DNA from 2 places in the Sphingopyxis sp. YR583 genome. Region 2 is predicted to be linked to the other one. Evidence: predicted binding sites of a transcription regulator. Region 2 holds the regulator's gene; the other holds the start of a gene.
What was found. Region 2 encodes LexA, which represses DNA repair genes until DNA is damaged. Its sites were predicted from a motif close to GTTCCNCNCTTGTTCT; they were not measured.
Positions count from the first base shown of each region.

Region 1: a site for LexA is predicted at 2,783-2,798, ahead of radA (DNA repair protein RadA). Genes of this name have one in related genera too.

Region 1 is NZ_FNWK01000001.1:832,612-840,353, forward strand. Features, by position in the region: gene BLW56_RS03775 (cation:proton antiporter domain-containing protein) at 1-418, opposite strand, end outside; gene BLW56_RS03780 (iron-sulfur cluster assembly scaffold protein) at 415-843, opposite strand; gene BLW56_RS03785 (CvpA family protein) at 840-1,394, opposite strand; gene radA (DNA repair protein RadA) at 1,405-2,766, opposite strand; gene fsa (fructose-6-phosphate aldolase) at 2,895-3,545, shown strand; gene BLW56_RS03800 (enoyl-CoA hydratase-related protein) at 3,652-4,455, shown strand; gene BLW56_RS03805 (acetyl-CoA acetyltransferase) at 4,457-5,974, shown strand; gene BLW56_RS03810 (YwqG family protein) at 6,031-6,909, shown strand; gene BLW56_RS03815 (L-piperidine-6-carboxylate dehydrogenase) at 6,919-7,742, opposite strand, start outside.
Region 2 is NZ_FNWK01000002.1:560,077-567,818, forward strand. Features, by position in the region: gene BLW56_RS14705 (anthranilate synthase component II) at 1-49, shown strand, start outside; gene trpD (anthranilate phosphoribosyltransferase) at 46-1,044, shown strand; gene trpC (indole-3-glycerol phosphate synthase TrpC) at 1,041-1,826, shown strand; gene BLW56_RS14720 (hypothetical protein) at 1,875-2,168, opposite strand; gene moaC (cyclic pyranopterin monophosphate synthase MoaC) at 2,379-2,852, shown strand; gene glp (molybdopterin molybdotransferase MoeA) at 2,849-4,039, shown strand; gene lexA (transcriptional repressor LexA) at 4,105-4,788, shown strand; gene BLW56_RS14740 (ComEC/Rec2 family competence protein) at 4,742-6,901, opposite strand; gene gltX (glutamate--tRNA ligase) at 6,960-7,742, shown strand, end outside.

The DNA.
Region 1 (7,742 bases), on a different contig from region 2:
CGAGCGCGAGCGAAGCCGCGGGGCTGAAGCCCAATGTCAGATGGATGAGCCCGGTCAGCACGAGCCCTGTCACCACCACCTGAACCATGCCCAACCCGAAGATCGCACGGCGCATGTCCCACAGCCGCCGCGGCGACAGTTCGAGCCCCACGAGGAAAAGCAGGAAGGCGATGCCAAGCTCGGCAAAGGCGAGCTTCGATTCGCCGCCGCCGACCAGCCCGAGCCCGTGCGGCCCGACGACGGCACCGGCGATCAGGTAACCGAGGACGGCCCCCAGACCAAGTCGGCGAAAAATCAGCACGAAGAGCGTCGCGACACCGAGGAGGATCGCGCCTTCGACCAACGCCGTGTCGGTCGCCGCCTCTCCAACCTTTTCGGCGGCTTCCGCAGCAGCAGCCGTGAGCGCGAGCAAGGTCATGCCGCGGTCGCCTGCTCTTCGAGCGCCGCGATGGCGGCATCGAAGGGGAGCAGGATCGCGCCGTGACGCGCGGGATAGCCCTGCGCCGCCGCAAGCAGGTCGAAGCCGGGCCAGTCGGGCCGGTCGCTCTCACCCGCAAACCAGCCCGCAATAGCATCACGCGCCGCGCGGATCTCCGCGAGCGCCAGTCCCGACGCGTGGCGCGCGAGCAACGCCGCCGACGCCTGTCCGAGCGCGCAGGCTTCGACATGCATGCCGACACGCGTGATGCGGCCCGCATCGTCGGTATCGAGATCGAGGATAATCGCGCTGCCGCACAGCGGCGCGCGCTTGCTCACCCGGTGGCGTGCATTGGCGATCGGCAGATATTCTGAGGTTGCCACCGCCAGCGCCAATATGTCGCGATTATAGAGCGGCGCGCTCATGACCTGTCGGCCCCGTCCGCCTTGGCGGCTTCGGTCTCGGCCTCGCGCGCCTGCGCTCGGCGCTCGGCGATCACTTTGCTCATCGCGCTGCTCGTTGCATTGAGCGCCGGATAGGTCCGGCTCTCGATCATCCATGCCGGACGCTGTGCATTGCCATAGCCGATATCGTAGAGAAGCGTCACCAACATGAAGCCGATCGAGGCGATCAACAGCCCCTTGACCGCACCGAAGCCTGCGCCAAGTCCGCGATCGAACCCGCCGACAAGCGATGCGCGGCTGCGCTGACCCATCGCGCGCGATCCCCATTTGGCGAGCGCGAACACGCCGCCGAACAGCAGCACGAATGCCAGCATTGCCGCGCCGCCTTCGCCGCCTACCCAGCCTTCGAGCAGGCCGGTGACGAGCGGGTGAAAGAAGCGCACCGCTGCGATCGCCAGCACCCAGGCAAGCAGCGTCGTCACTTCCTGCACCAGGCCGCGCGAAAAGCCGAGTATCGCGCCGCCGCCCACCAGCGTCAGCACGAGGATATCCAGAGCGGTCAAACTTCCCATTTGCCGTCCGCTAATCCCGCCCGAGCATCAGGTCAACGAGTTCGCCGAGCCGGCCGAAACCCGTGACCGAAATCCCGCCGACCGGCTTCATGCCCTTTGGCCCCCAACCGCGGGAGAAACCGAGCTTCGCCGCCTCGCGCAGCCGCAGCCCGTCGTGCGAAACCTGCCGCACCTCGCCCGACAGCGAGAGTTCGCCGAATACGATTGCGTCGGCGGGGACCGGCCGCTCGCTGAACGCAGAGATCAGCGCCGCCGCGACGGCGAGGTCGGCGGCCGGATCGGTGAGCCGGTAACCGCCCGCAATGTTGAGATAGACCTCGGCGGCGCCCATCTGGAGCCCGCACCGTGCTTCCAGCACCGCGAGTACCATGGCGAGCCGTCCACTGTCCCAGCCGACCACTGCCCTGCGCGGTGTCGCACCGCTCGCCAGCCGCACGGTCAGCGCCTGCACCTCGACGAGCACCGGCCGCGTTCCCTCCAGCGCCGGAAACACGACCGATCCCGGTACGTCGCGGCTGCGATCGGTCAGGAAAAGGCTCGACGGGTTCGACACCTCGCCCAACCCCTCCTCGCCCATTGCGAACACCCCGATCTCGTCGGTGCCGCCGAAGCGATTCTTCACCGCGCGCAGGATGCGATATTGGTGGCTGCGCTCGCCCTCGAACGCCAGCACCGTATCGACCATATGTTCAAGCACGCGCGGTCCCGCGATCGTTCCGTCCTTGGTAACATGGCCGACGAGCACGATCGCGGTGTCGCTGTCCTTGGCATAGCGGATCAGTTCCTGCGCGCTCGCGCGGACCTGGCTCACCGTTCCCGGCGCGCTGTCGATCAGGTCGCTGTGCATCGTCTGGATCGAATCGATCACGACGAAATCGGCGCGCCGTCCTTCGAGCGTAGCGAGGATATCGCGCACCGATGTCGCGCTCGCGAGCGCGACCGGCGCGTCGCCGAGTCCCAATCTCTGCGCGCGGAGCCGCACCTGCCCTGCGGCTTCCTCACCACTGATATAGACGACCGACTTGCCCGCCTTCGCGAGCCGACCCGCCGCCTGCAAGAGCAAGGTCGATTTGCCAATCCCGGGATCGCCGCCGATCAGCGTTGCCGATCCAGCAACGAAACCGCCACCAAGCGCGCGATCGAACTCGGCGATCCCGCACAGCATGCGTTCGGGCATCTTGCTTTCGGCATCGAGCGTTTCGAGCGCGAGCGTTCGCCCGCCGCGACTAAGATCATGTTTCGCAGAGAATACCGTTTCGGCGGCCTCTTCGACGAGCGTATTCCACTCGCCGCAATCGGCGCATTGCCCCTGCCAGCGGTATGAGACGCCCCCGCAATTCTGGCAGACATATTGACGTTTCGCTTTGGCCATAGCTTCGCGCTTAACTGGAACAAAGGTCGAACACTAGTCCAAATCCGGCGCGGCGGTTCATATTTATCGCGCGTTGTTCTAGGGGAGCTTCAAACCCGAATCACCTTCCCACAGGAAAGCCCCGCGCCATGAAATTCTTCGCCGACACCGCCGAAATCGCCGACATCCAGGAACTCGCCGCAACGGGCCTGCTCGACGGGGTCACGACCAACCCGTCGCTGATCGCCAAGTCGGGCCGCGATTTCAAGGAAGTGACGAAGGAAATCTGTGCGCTGACCGACGGCCCCGTGTCGGCCGAGGTCGTCGCGCTCGACCATGCGACGATGATGAAAGAGGCCGAAATCCTCCGCAAGATCGCTCCCAATGTCTGCATTAAGGTGCCGCTGACGATCGACGGGCTCAAGACCTGCAAGGCGCTGACCGGCGACGGCACGATGGTCAATGTCACCCTCTGCTTCTCGGCAGCGCAGGCGCTGCTCGCGGCCAAGGCCGGCGCGACGTTCGTCTCGCCATTCGTCGGCCGCCACGACGACAATGGCTTCGACGGAATGCAGCTCATTTCCGACATCCGCTTGATCTACGACAATTACGGCTATGAAACCGAGATCCTCGTCGCGAGCGTGCGCCACGGCATTCACGTCCTCGAAGCCGCCAAGATCGGCGCCGACGTGATGACCGCGCCGCCGTCGGTCATCAAGGGGCTGTTCAAGCATATCCTCACCGAAAAGGGCATCGAAGGCTTCCTCGCCGACTGGGCGAAGACCGGCCAGTCGATCTGAGGCCAGCCTCCCGCTCTTAGCAGTTGACGTAAACGTTAACTTCGGCCGATAGTTTTCCCGACAGCCGGATTCGCGCCCTCGCGGGTCCGGCGCAGGGAGAGACAATATGACCGACGCCGCGCAGCCCGCCGTTCTGACCACCCGTCAGGGCCATATTCTGATCGTGACGATCAACCGTCCCGAGGCGCGCAACGCAGTCAATGCGGACGTTCATGTCGGCATCGGCACCGCGCTTGAAGAAGCGGAGAACGACGCGGAAATCCGTGTCGTCATCATCACCGGCGCGGGCGACAAGGCTTTCTGCGCCGGCGCCGATCTGGTCTCATTATCGCGCGGTGGGGCGCTTGCCCCCGAGGACAAGGCCCAGCAGGCATGGGGTTTCGGCGGTTTTGCCGCGCATCCGATCTCGAAGCCGGTGATCGGCGCGGTCAACGGCTTCGCTTTCGGCGGCGGCTGCGAACTCGCGCTGATGTGCGACCTCGTCGTCGCTTCTGAAAATGCGCAGTTCGGTCTACCCGAGGTCAAGGTCGGCCTGTTCGCCGCAGCGGGCGGAGCCTTCCGCATCGTCAAGCAATTGCCGCAGAAAGTCGCGATGGAGCATCTGCTGACCGGCGACCCTTTCGACGCGCCGACCGCGCTGCGCTATGGCTTTGCCAACCGCGTCGTCCCGCTCGCCGATCTGATGCCGACCGCGATCGCACTCGCCGAAAAGATCGCGGGCAATGCCCCGCTGTCGGTGCAGGCGTCGAAGCGCGTCGCACTCCGCATCATCGACGGTCAGATCGCCGGCGACGACACGCACTGGGACGACAATAAGCGCGAGCGCAAGGTGTTGATGGCGAGCGAAGACGCGCGCGAAGGCCCGCTTGCCTTCGCGCAGAAGCGCAAGCCCGAATGGAAGGCGCGCTGACATGGGCCAGGAACCGGCGATGATCGATCCCGAACGCATTCCCGTCATCATCGGCGTCGGACAGGTCAATGACCGCCCCGAAGATCCCGATCAGGGGCTCGACTCGCTCGGCCTGATGGTCGCCGCGCTGAAGGTCGCGGCGGCGGACGCCGGCGTCCCGCTCGCCGAAATCGACAGCCTCGCGATCGTCGACCAGATCAGCTTCCACAGCCTCGGCAAGCTGCCCGAACCGCTCGCCGCGGCGATCGGCGCCGCGCCCGCGATCAATTATCAGTCGGCGGCGCCGCACGGCGACACGCCCATTCGCCTGCTCAACGAAGCCGCGAACCGCATCGGCGCGGGCGAAGTCAAGCTCGCCGCGATCGTGGGGGCCGAGGCGCTGCGCACCGCCGCCGGACGCGCTGCCAAGGCCGCGAGCGGCGAAGACAAAAGCTATAATGCGATCCGCAAGGTCGCGACGCGGCGCGAGCCCAATTATGCGCAGAAGCATGGCCTCGCCGCGCCGGTCGACGTCTATCCGCTCTATGAAAATGCGACCCGCGCGGCATGGGGCGAAAGCCTTGAGGACGCCCAGTTCGAAAGCGCCGAAATCTGGTCGCGTTTCTCGGACGTCGCCGCCGCGAACGATGGCGCCTGGATTCGCAAACCAGCGACCCCCGAGGACATTCTCAAGGTCGACGAGCGCAACCGCCCGATCGCTTTTCCCTATTCGAAGCTGATGGTCGCCAACTCGTCGGTCAATCAGGGCGCCGGTTTCCTCGTCGCCAGCCTCGCCGAAGCGCGCCGCCGCGGGATATCGGAAGACCGGCTGATCTACGTCGGCATGGGCGCCGCGGCAAAGGAGCCGGCAAACATCCTGCACCGCGACCGCTACGACGGCAGCGTCAGTATGGAAACGTCGATCACCCGCACGCTGGAACTGAACCAGATGAGCGTCGATGATTTCGACTGCGTCGAACTCTACAGCTGCTTCCCCTGTGTGCCCAAGATGGCGCGGCGCATCCTCGGCTGGCCGTGGGACCGCCCGGCAACGGTATTCGGCGGCCTGACCTTCGGAGGCGGCCCGATCGCCAATTATATGAGCCATGCCGTCGTCTCGATGGTGGACAAGCTGCGCACCGAAGGCCGCTATGGCTTCCTCTTCGCCAACGGCGGTTTTGCGACCGACAACCACTGCATCGTCCTCGGCAACCAGCCGATCGCCGCCGCGAATTTCCCGCAGGACTTCGACTATCAGGCCGAAGCCGAAACCAAACGCGGCCCGGTTCCCGAACTGGTCGAGGATTATACCGGACCGGCGACCATCGAAAGCTACACAGTGTTCTACGGCCGCGATGGCGCGCCGAAAGCCGGTGTCGTCGTCGCGCGGACGCCCGCGGACAAACGCACATTGGCGCATGTCGACGTTGCCGACGCGGCGATGCTGGCATTCCTGACCGACGGCAAGGCCGAACCGGTCGGCACGGCGGGCGAGATCGTCGCGATGGGTGAAGATCGTTTCGGTTGGCGCGCGACCTGACCGGAGCGTCGCAACAATCGCTCGCGCACGATCGGCGGAAACGATAGGTCTCGCTCATGCGAAAGATACTGATCCCCGCCGCATTGGCATTGGCAGGCGCGTTGGGCTGCACACCTGAAACACAGGCCGAGCCGACGATGCAGAACATGCTGCGCGATCCGGCGGTGGCCGAATTTGCCGCGTGGCAGAAAAAGCACAGCCTCCCCGCCATCGATCTCGAACCGGCGGGTCCCGCGCCCGCGACCCCAGCCGGCACGCGCATCGGTGGCCCGGTCTGGCTGGCGACAGGTGAAGCCTGGCCCGCCGACGCGGGAGGGCGGCCGATGTCTTTCCTCGCACAGGTCGATTTCGCCGAACTGCCGCCGCTGCCCGACTATCCGACCAGCGGCGTCCTGCAATTCTTCATCGCCCGCGACGATCTCTATGGGGCGAATTTCGAAAAGCCCGAGGCCGGCAAGTTCCGCGTCATCTGGCGCGAGACGATGGGAGGCCCCGGCAAGCTGCACTTTGGACGGCCCTCGGGCGACCACGGGATCGACGATTACTCACCGCTTGCCGACGCCACGGTCGCGCGCGGCATCGCGCTGAAACCGAAGCGAACCGATCAGTTTCCCTCGGTCGAATCCTGGCTCGCCGAACGCGATCTCGAAACGCTGCTGAACGATCGCACCAAAGGCGACCGCATCTATGATTTTGCCGAAAAGCAGAATGAGCTGGCGGTTCAGGGCCATCATGTCGGCGGCCATCCCGGCTTTACCCAGTCAGACTGGCGTTCGAGCCCGCCCTATCAGGACGTCGACCGCGTCCTCCTCAACCTGTGGAGCGACGACCATATCATGTGGGGCGATTCGGGGCAGGGTCAGTTCATGATCCGGCGCGAAGACCTGCTGAAGCGCGACTTCAGCAAGATCTTCTACCAATGGGACTGCTACTGATCGATCCCGTCAGATGTCGAACGACACGCCCTGCGCCAACGGCAGCGCGTCCGAATAGTTCAGCGTGTTGGTCGCGCGGCGCATATAGGCCTTCCAGCTGTCGGATCCGCTCTCGCGTCCGCCGCCGGTTTCCTTCTCGCCCCCGAACGCCCCGCCGATCTCTGCGCCCGAAGTGCCAAGATTGACGTTCGCGATACCGCAGTCGCTCGCCACGAGAAAACGTTCGGCCTCGCGCATGTCGGTGGTGAAGATCGCCGACGACAGTCCGGCCGCAACATCGTTGTGCAGCTCGATCACCGCATCGAGATCATAATAGCGCATCACATAGAGGATCGGCGCGAACGTCTCCTCCAGCACCGGTCCGACCTGCCCCGGCATCTCGACGAGCGCGGGCTTCACATAGAAGCTTTCACCCTCACCCACCCGCTTGCCGCCATGAACGACCCCGCCCGCGGCTTCGGCGGCCGTCAACGCGTCCTGCATCATCTCATAGGCCGCGCGATCGATCAGCGGGCCCACAAGTACCTCGCCCTCGAGCGGGTTGCCGACGCCGACGCTGGCATAGGCCGCCTTCAGCCTCGCGACGAAACCGTCATAGATGCTGTCGTGCAGGAACAACCGTCGCGTCGTCGTACAGCGCTGTCCCGCGGTTCCCATCGCGCCGAACGCGACGCCGCGCAGCGCAAGGTCGAGGTCGGCCGACGGTGCGACGATTACGCCGTTGTTTCCCCCCAGCTCGAGGATCGCCCGTGCGAAACGCCCGGCCAGTCGCGGGGCCACCGCACGCCCCATCCGCGTCGAGCCGGTCGCCGACACCAACGCGACGCGCTTGT
Region 2 (7,742 bases):
TTTCCTGAAAATTGCGGGGTTGCCAGTCGGCGAGCGGAAGGCCGCATGAGCCGCTTCGGTCCGTTTCCCGACCCCGCGGGGCTGCTCGAGCATGATGAGGCGGCCGACGCCTTTGCGACGATGCTCGACGGCGGCGCCAGTGACGAGAATATCGTCGAGTTCCTGAACGCGCTGTCCGATCGCGGCGAAACGATGGTCGAAATCGCCGCTGCCGCGCAGGCGATGCGCGACCGGCTGATCCCCATCGCCGCCCCTGCGAACGCGATCGACGTTTGCGGCACCGGCGGCGACGGCCACCACACCCTCAATGTCTCGACCGCGGTGTCGATTGTGGTCGCGGCATGCGAGGTTCCGGTTGCAAAGCACGGAAATCGTGCGGCTTCTTCAAAATCCGGCGCGGCTGACACGTTGGAGGCACTCGGCCTCGACATGGAGCGCGCGGACCGGCAGGCCGAGGAACAGCTCGCCGACCTTGGTATCTGTTTTCTTTTTGCCGGCACGCGCCACCCCGCGATGAAGCGCATCATGCCGATCCGCAAGGCGATCGGGCGGCGGACGATCTTCAACCTGATGGGGCCGCTCGCGAACCCCGCGCGCGTCACGCGCCAACTCGTCGGCATCGCGCGCCCGGCCTATGTCCCCGTCTATGCCGAGGCGCTCCACCGGCTCGGCACCGAACATTCACGGGTCATATCGGGCGACGAAGGGCTCGACGAGCTTTCGCTCGCGGGCGGTAACGAGGTCGCGGTGGTGACCCCCGAAGGCGTGCGCATGCAGCGCAGCGTCGCGGCCGACGCCGGTCTTCCGACGCGCGCATTGTCCGAAATCCGCGGCGGCGACGCCGAATATAACGCCAGGGCGCTGCGCCGCCTGCTCGAAGGCGAACCCGGCGCCTATCGCGACGCGGTGCTTTACAATGCCGCCGAGGCGCTCGTCGTCGCCGGGGCGGCCGATACGCTGGCCGAAGGGGTCGAGGAGGCCGCCGAGGCAATCGACAAGGGCCTTGCCAACGCGCTGCTCAATTGCTGGATCGCCTATAAATGAACAAGCTCACGCAAATCCTTGCCACCAAGGCCGACGAAGTCGCCGAACGGCGCGCAGCGCGCTCGCTCTCCGCCCTCGATGCGATCGACGCCGGTCCGGTGCGCGGTTTCGCCGCCGCGCTCCAGGCAAAGATTGACGCGGGCTCATTCGGCCTGATCGCGGAGATCAAGAAGGCTTCGCCGTCCAAGGGTTTGATAAGAGAAGATTTTAACCCGGAAGATCACGCGCGCGCCTATGCCGCCGGCGGCGCCGCCTGCCTGTCGGTCCTGACCGATGCCCCCTATTTTCAGGGACATGAAGATTATCTCGTCGCAGCGCGCGCGGCATGCTCCCTCCCCGCGCTGCGCAAGGACTTCATGGTCGATCCCTGGCAGGTCGCCGAGGCGCGCGCGATCGGCGCCGATGCGATCCTGATCATCGTCGCCGCGCTCGAAGACGGCATGATGCGCGAGATCGAGGCTGCGGCGTTCGAGCGCGGCATGGACGTTCTTGTCGAGGTCCACGACGAAACCGAGCTCGACCGCGCACTGACGCAGCTCAAATCGCGCCTGATCGGCGTCAACAACCGCGACCTTCGCACTTTCGAAACCGATCTTGCCGTCACCGAACGGCTCGCAAAGCTGGTCCCGCCCGGAACGCTGCTCGTCGGCGAAAGCGGCATCGCCATCCACGCCGACTGCCAGCGACTGGCAAAAAGCGGCGTCAAAGCGTTCCTTGTCGGCGAAAGCCTGATGCGCCAGCCTGACGTCACGACGGCAACCAAGGCGCTGCTGGAGGGCTGACGTCCGCTTTGGGGTGGTTAGCTGCCGTTATTCCTCGCGCGCGCTAAGTCAGCGTCTGATCGCATCGAACATGTCGATCACACTCAGAAGACCTTTCCGCTCGTCGTCGAAAAGATCCTCGTACTTCAGCGCCTCATGACATTTTTCGACAAGAATGCTGTCTAGGTGTCTGGCTCGAAAATGCATGAACACAAAATGGGCACGCCACTGGAGAAATTCAGAAAAAGCTCTAGTTTCGTCGGCATTCTGGCGCTTGAGAACGGGCCATAGTGCAGCAAAAGCCGAATTGGATACCGCCATCGTCGCCGCGACTGAGTTCGGGACAAGTTCTTCAGTGCTCAAAGTCGCCATCCTTCGGCCGCCGCCCAATTTTGGCACTTAGCCTACGTCGGCGCGGCAATGTCCGCAACCGGTCGTCAGCTGCCTTTCCCCATCCGCGATCCCTACCTACACCAAAACTGCCCCGCAAAAGCGGCCACAGCTTGGCGCCTATCATTTCCGCTCGGTCATCCCCCTTGCCTTTCCCGCCCCGCGTTGCTTGGCTGCGAACACATGACACCCAAACCGACTCACCTCGACGAAACCGGCACCGCGCATATGGTCGATGTCGGCGCCAAGCCCGCAACGCAGCGGCGAGCGGTCGCCGGCGGGCGCATCATCATGTCGCCCGAGGCGCTCGACGCGATCCGCAGCGGCAATGCGCCCAAGGGCGACGTGCTCTCGACCGCGCGCATCGCCGGTATCATGGGCGCCAAACGCACCGCCGACCTCATTCCGCTCTGCCATCCGCTCGCACTGACCATGGTGGGCATAGACTTTATATGGGAAGACAATGGGATATCGGTCGTTGCTGTTGCGCAGACGACGGGACAGACCGGCGTCGAGATGGAGGCGCTCACCGCCGCTTCGGTGGCGCTCCTCACCCTCTATGACATGGCAAAGGCGCTCGACCGCGCGATGATCCTCGGCGACATCCGCCTGCTCGAAAAGAGCGGCGGCCGCTCGGGCGACTGGCGCGCCGCATGAGCGGCCTGCTTCCGGTCGAGGAAGCACAGGCGCGGCTCCTGGCGCTGTGCGCGCCGCTCGGCAGCGAAAATATCGCCTTTTCCGAATCGCTTGGCCGCTATCTCTCGCATGATGTGAACGCGCTGCGCGATCAGCCCGCGGCGCCGCTGTCGGCGATGGACGGCTATGCGATCCGCTTCGACGATCTTCCGGGTCCGTGGACCGTCATCGGCGAAACCGCCGCGGGCGCCGCGCCGGACCTTGCGGTCGGGCCCGGCGAAGCGATGCGGATCTTCACCGGCGCGATGCTCCCGGCGGGCGCCGACACGGTGATCGTGCAGGAAGACGTCGTGCGCGAAGACGACAGGCTGCGGTCGACCGGTGACGGCCCCGGCGCGCGCGGGCGCCATATCCGCTCGCAAGCCGCCGACTTCGCTGCCGGCGACTGCCTGCTTCCCGCCGGCACGCGCCTGACCCCCGGCGCGATCGCCGCCGCGGCGATGAGCGGTGCGGGCGAACTTGCCGTCGGGCGCCGCGCGCGCGTCGCGATCCTCACCACCGGCGACGAGCTGGTCCAGCCCGGGCGCACTCTTGCCCCGGGGCAGATCCCCGACAGCAATGGCGTGATGCTCGCGGCAATGCTGTCGGGCGAGGTCGACGGGGTCATCCTGCCGCACCATGTCCGCGACGACCGCGAGACACTTGCCAAGGTTCTGAAAGAGTTGGCGCGACGTCACGACGTCATCGTGACCGTCGGGGGCGCATCGGTCGGCGACCACGACCATGTTCGCGGCGCGCTGGGCGACGCAGGCGGGCAGCTCGATTTCTGGAAAATCGCGATGCGCCCCGGCAAGCCGCTGATCGCCGGAACGCTGGGCGACGCGATCCTGCTTGGCCTGCCCGGCAACCCCTCCTCGGCCTTCGTCACCGCGACGCTCTTTCTCCTGCCGCTCGTCCGCCACCTTGCCGGGGCGGCCGATCCGCTGCCGCCCGTCCATCAGGCCCCGCTCGCCGCCGCCCTTGCCGAAGGCGGCACACGCCGCGACTATCTGCGCGCGCGACTCGAAAACGGGCGCCTGACGCCGTTGATCGGGCAGGAAAGCGGCCGCACCCTTCCCCTCGCCTCGGCGAACGCGCTGCTGATCCGCGACATCGGCGCCCCGGCACGCGATGCGGGCGACCTCGCGGATTATCTTGTCATCGCTTGACAAATTCCGCTTTGTTCCACTATCGTTCTCAATATGTCCGGAATTGGCATCATGGAGAACGAACGATGTTGACCGCGAAGCAGCATGAACTGCTCCACTTCATCCAGGAACGCCTTGATTCGAGCGGCATTTCGCCGTCGTTCGAGGAGATGAAGGAAGCGCTTGGTCTCAAATCGAAATCGGGCATACACCGGCTGATAAGCGCCTTGGAAGAAAGAGGTTTTCTCCGCCGCCTGCCCAACCGGGCCCGCGCGCTCGAGGTTCTCAAGGTGCCCGAGGCTGTGAAGCCCGCGGTGCGTGAGCGTAGCGACAATGTGGTTCCGCTCCGCAAGCCCGCCCCGGCGCTCAAGCCGATCGCCGCGAACGACGTCATCGAGATCCCGCTCCACGGCAAGATCGCGGCGGGCGTCCCGATCGAGGCCTTCGAGGATCACAATAATCTGGCCGTTCCCGCCGCACTGCTCGGCTCGGGCGAACATTATGCGCTCGAAATCTCCGGCGACTCGATGGTCGAAGCGGGGATTTTCGACGGCGATTATGCTCTGATCCAGAAAGCGAGCACCGCGCGCGAAGGCGACATCGTCGTCGCGCTCGTCGACGGGCAGGACGCGACGCTCAAATATTTTCGCCGCGAAGGGCAGATGATCCGTCTCGACCCCGCGAACAGCGCCTATGAGCCGCAGCGCTACCCCGCCGATCGCGTCATCGTGCAGGGTCGTCTGTCGGGATTGCTTCGTCGTTACCACTAAGCTGCTGCGGCAGCCGCCAGGGATGCCCGTCGCCCGCCTTGAGCGTGGCGACGGCCTTGGGCGTTTCACCGAGGTAGAGCGCTAGGCCGCCGCTGGCCGCAAGGCTGTCGCGATCGATCGTCATCCAGCGCCCGGCGCACTCGCGCGGTAACCAGCGATCGCTGATCACGACATCAGCCGCCGCGCAGGCGGCCGCCATATCGGCGCCCTCGATCCGGTCGCGCCCGCGCGATGCAAGAATGACATATTGCGCTCTGCCCCGCCCCTGCTTCCAGCGGCAGAAATCGCGATTGCATTCGACATGGCCGAGACCTGCCAACGCCGCCAGCGGCATGTCGGTCCCCGCCGCTTCCGCCATCGTATCGCGGATATAGTCGCCCGCCCGGTCGCGCAGCAACGCGTAGCTGCCATCGGGCAGCGCCGCGGCGATGTGGCGGCCATCGCCGGTGACGAGCAGGTCGGGGCGCGGCTGAAAAAGCAATGTTGCCGCGCCGATCGCCAGCGGAACGAACCCTGCATGGCGCCAGCGCGTTTGCCAAAGCAATATCCACAGCCCGCCGAAAACCGCGAGGCCAAAACCCCATGGAGGAAAGCTCGGCAGCGTTGCCACCGCACCTGGTGCGTCGGCGACGGCATGTGCGAGCCACAACAGGAGCCGCAACGCCTGTTCGGTGATCCACCAGAAGGGCGCCCCCGCCCCGATCGTATCAAACAGGAGCGCCAGCGCCTCGAACGGCATGATGACAAAGGTTGTGAGCGGAATCGCGACCACATTGGCGAGCGCGCCGTAGAGACCCGCCTTGTGGAAATGGAACAGCGCGATCGGCGCCAGCGCCACTTCGACAATCAGCCCGGTAATCAGCAGCCCGGCGACGCCGCGCCCCAGCCGAAACAGCCACGTCTCATCGCGCCGTGCGAGAAACGCTCGCATCGGCCGACTCTCGTGCAATGCGATGATAGCGGTGACGGCGGCGAAGCTCAGTTGGAAACTCGGTCCCGCGAGCGACTCGGGGCGCCAGACGAGGGCGATCAACGCACCGGCGGCGACGAGCCGCAGCGTCAGCGCCTCACGCCCCATAAGGAACGCGACGAGGACAAGCAGGGCGGCGATAAATGAGCGCAGCGTCGGCACCTCGGCACCCGCGAGCAATGTGTATCCGCCACCCGCCAGTGCCCCTGCGGCGGCGGCAAGCGACAGGACATAGCCCGCGAGCGCGAGCCGCCGGTTCAGCGCCAGCAGCCGCAGCGTCAGGAACATCGCAAATCCGACGACGGCGGTCACATGCAGCCCGCTGATCGACAGGAGATGCGCCAATCCGCTCCGCCGCATCGCCTCCTCGTCGGCTTCGCTGATCGCGCCGCGGTCGCCCGTGACCAGCGCGGCGGCGATTCCCCCGGGCGAGCCTTCTATCCGATCGTGAATATGCGCGCTGAGCCGCGCGCGCAGTGGCGGCGTCGCGCCCCTTTGCGCTGGTGCCCGGGAAATATCGCCGAGCACCGTCCCGACCGCCCCGATCCGGTCGAACCATGCCCGCTGGGCAAAATCATACCCCCCCGGCAGGCTTGCCGTAGGCGGCGGCATCAATCGCGCGCGGACGCCGATCGTTTCGCCATCGGTGAGGTCAGCGGCCTGTTCGCTGCGCAACGTCAACCGCACCCGCGGCGGCAGATCGCTGCGCTGCTGGGGCAGAGCGAGAATGCGAATCTGTCCCTTGGCCGGCAAGGGCTCGGCGCGCTCGACGATTGCGGAAAACTCGGTCACCACGGGCGCCGCGAGCACCGGCGCCGCGACCCATATGGCGCGCGCCCAGATCAACAACACGCCCGCCGCCATAACGCCGCATCCCACGACGACCATCCGCCCGGAGCGGTTGTTCCAGCCGATCAGCGCGCCTGCGCACATGCCGCCCGCCATTAGCAGAAGGAACCCGATCCAATGCGTCTCGGCAGGTAAGGCGAACCAGGCGGCGATGCCGGCGCCCAGCGCAACGGGCAACCAGAGCCCGATCCGCTCGCGCTCCGCCTCGAGCCGAGCTTCGAGCGCGGGACCGATCCGATGCAGGATAGTTGCCCAGCGAGCCGCAATGGGCGTTTGAAGCAGCCTTGTCGCCATGCTAGGGGCTCCCCCGATCCCCGCCCAGAGGGCGGCAAATTGAGTGAAAGAGGCCGGAGTGGCAACCGAAAACGAGACCAAAGTGGCAGAAGCGATCTCCGAAGCGACCGGCGCCGATGTCGTCACGCGCTTTGCGCCATCGCCGACCGGCTATCTGCATATCGGCGGCGCGCGCACTGCCCTGTTTAACTGGCTGTTTGCCCGCCACCACGGCGGCAAATTCCTGCTTCGCATCGAGGATACCGACCGCGCGCGCTCGACCGATGCCGCAATCGACGCGATTATCGACGGGATGCAGTGGCTCGATTTGGACTGGGACGGCGAGACCGTGTTCCAGTTCGCCCGTGCGCCCCGCCATGCCGAGGTCGCGCACGACCTGCTCGCAAAGGGTGAAGCCTATCGCTGTTATCTGACGCAGGACGAACTCGCCGCGATGCGCGCAGAGGCGCAGGAAAAGCGCCTGCCTTTCCGCGTCCGCAGCCCTTGGCGCGACCGTAACGACGGCGATCCGTCGATCCCGCATGTCATCCGGCTGCGCGCGCCGCAGGAGGGCGCGGTGACCATTGCCGACAAGGTTCAGGGCGAAGTCACCGTCCAGAACGCCGAACTCGACGATTTCGTCCTGCTGCGCAGCGACGGGACGCCGACCTATATGCTGAGCGTCGTCGTCGACGACAATGACATGGGCGTCACGCATGTGATCCGCGGCGACGACCATCTGAACAATGCTTTCCGCCAGCTAGCGCTCATCCGCTCGATGAACTGGCGCGAACCGGTTTACGCGCATGTGCCGCTGATCCACGGCGCCGACGGCGCGAAGCTGTCGAAGCGCCACGGCGCG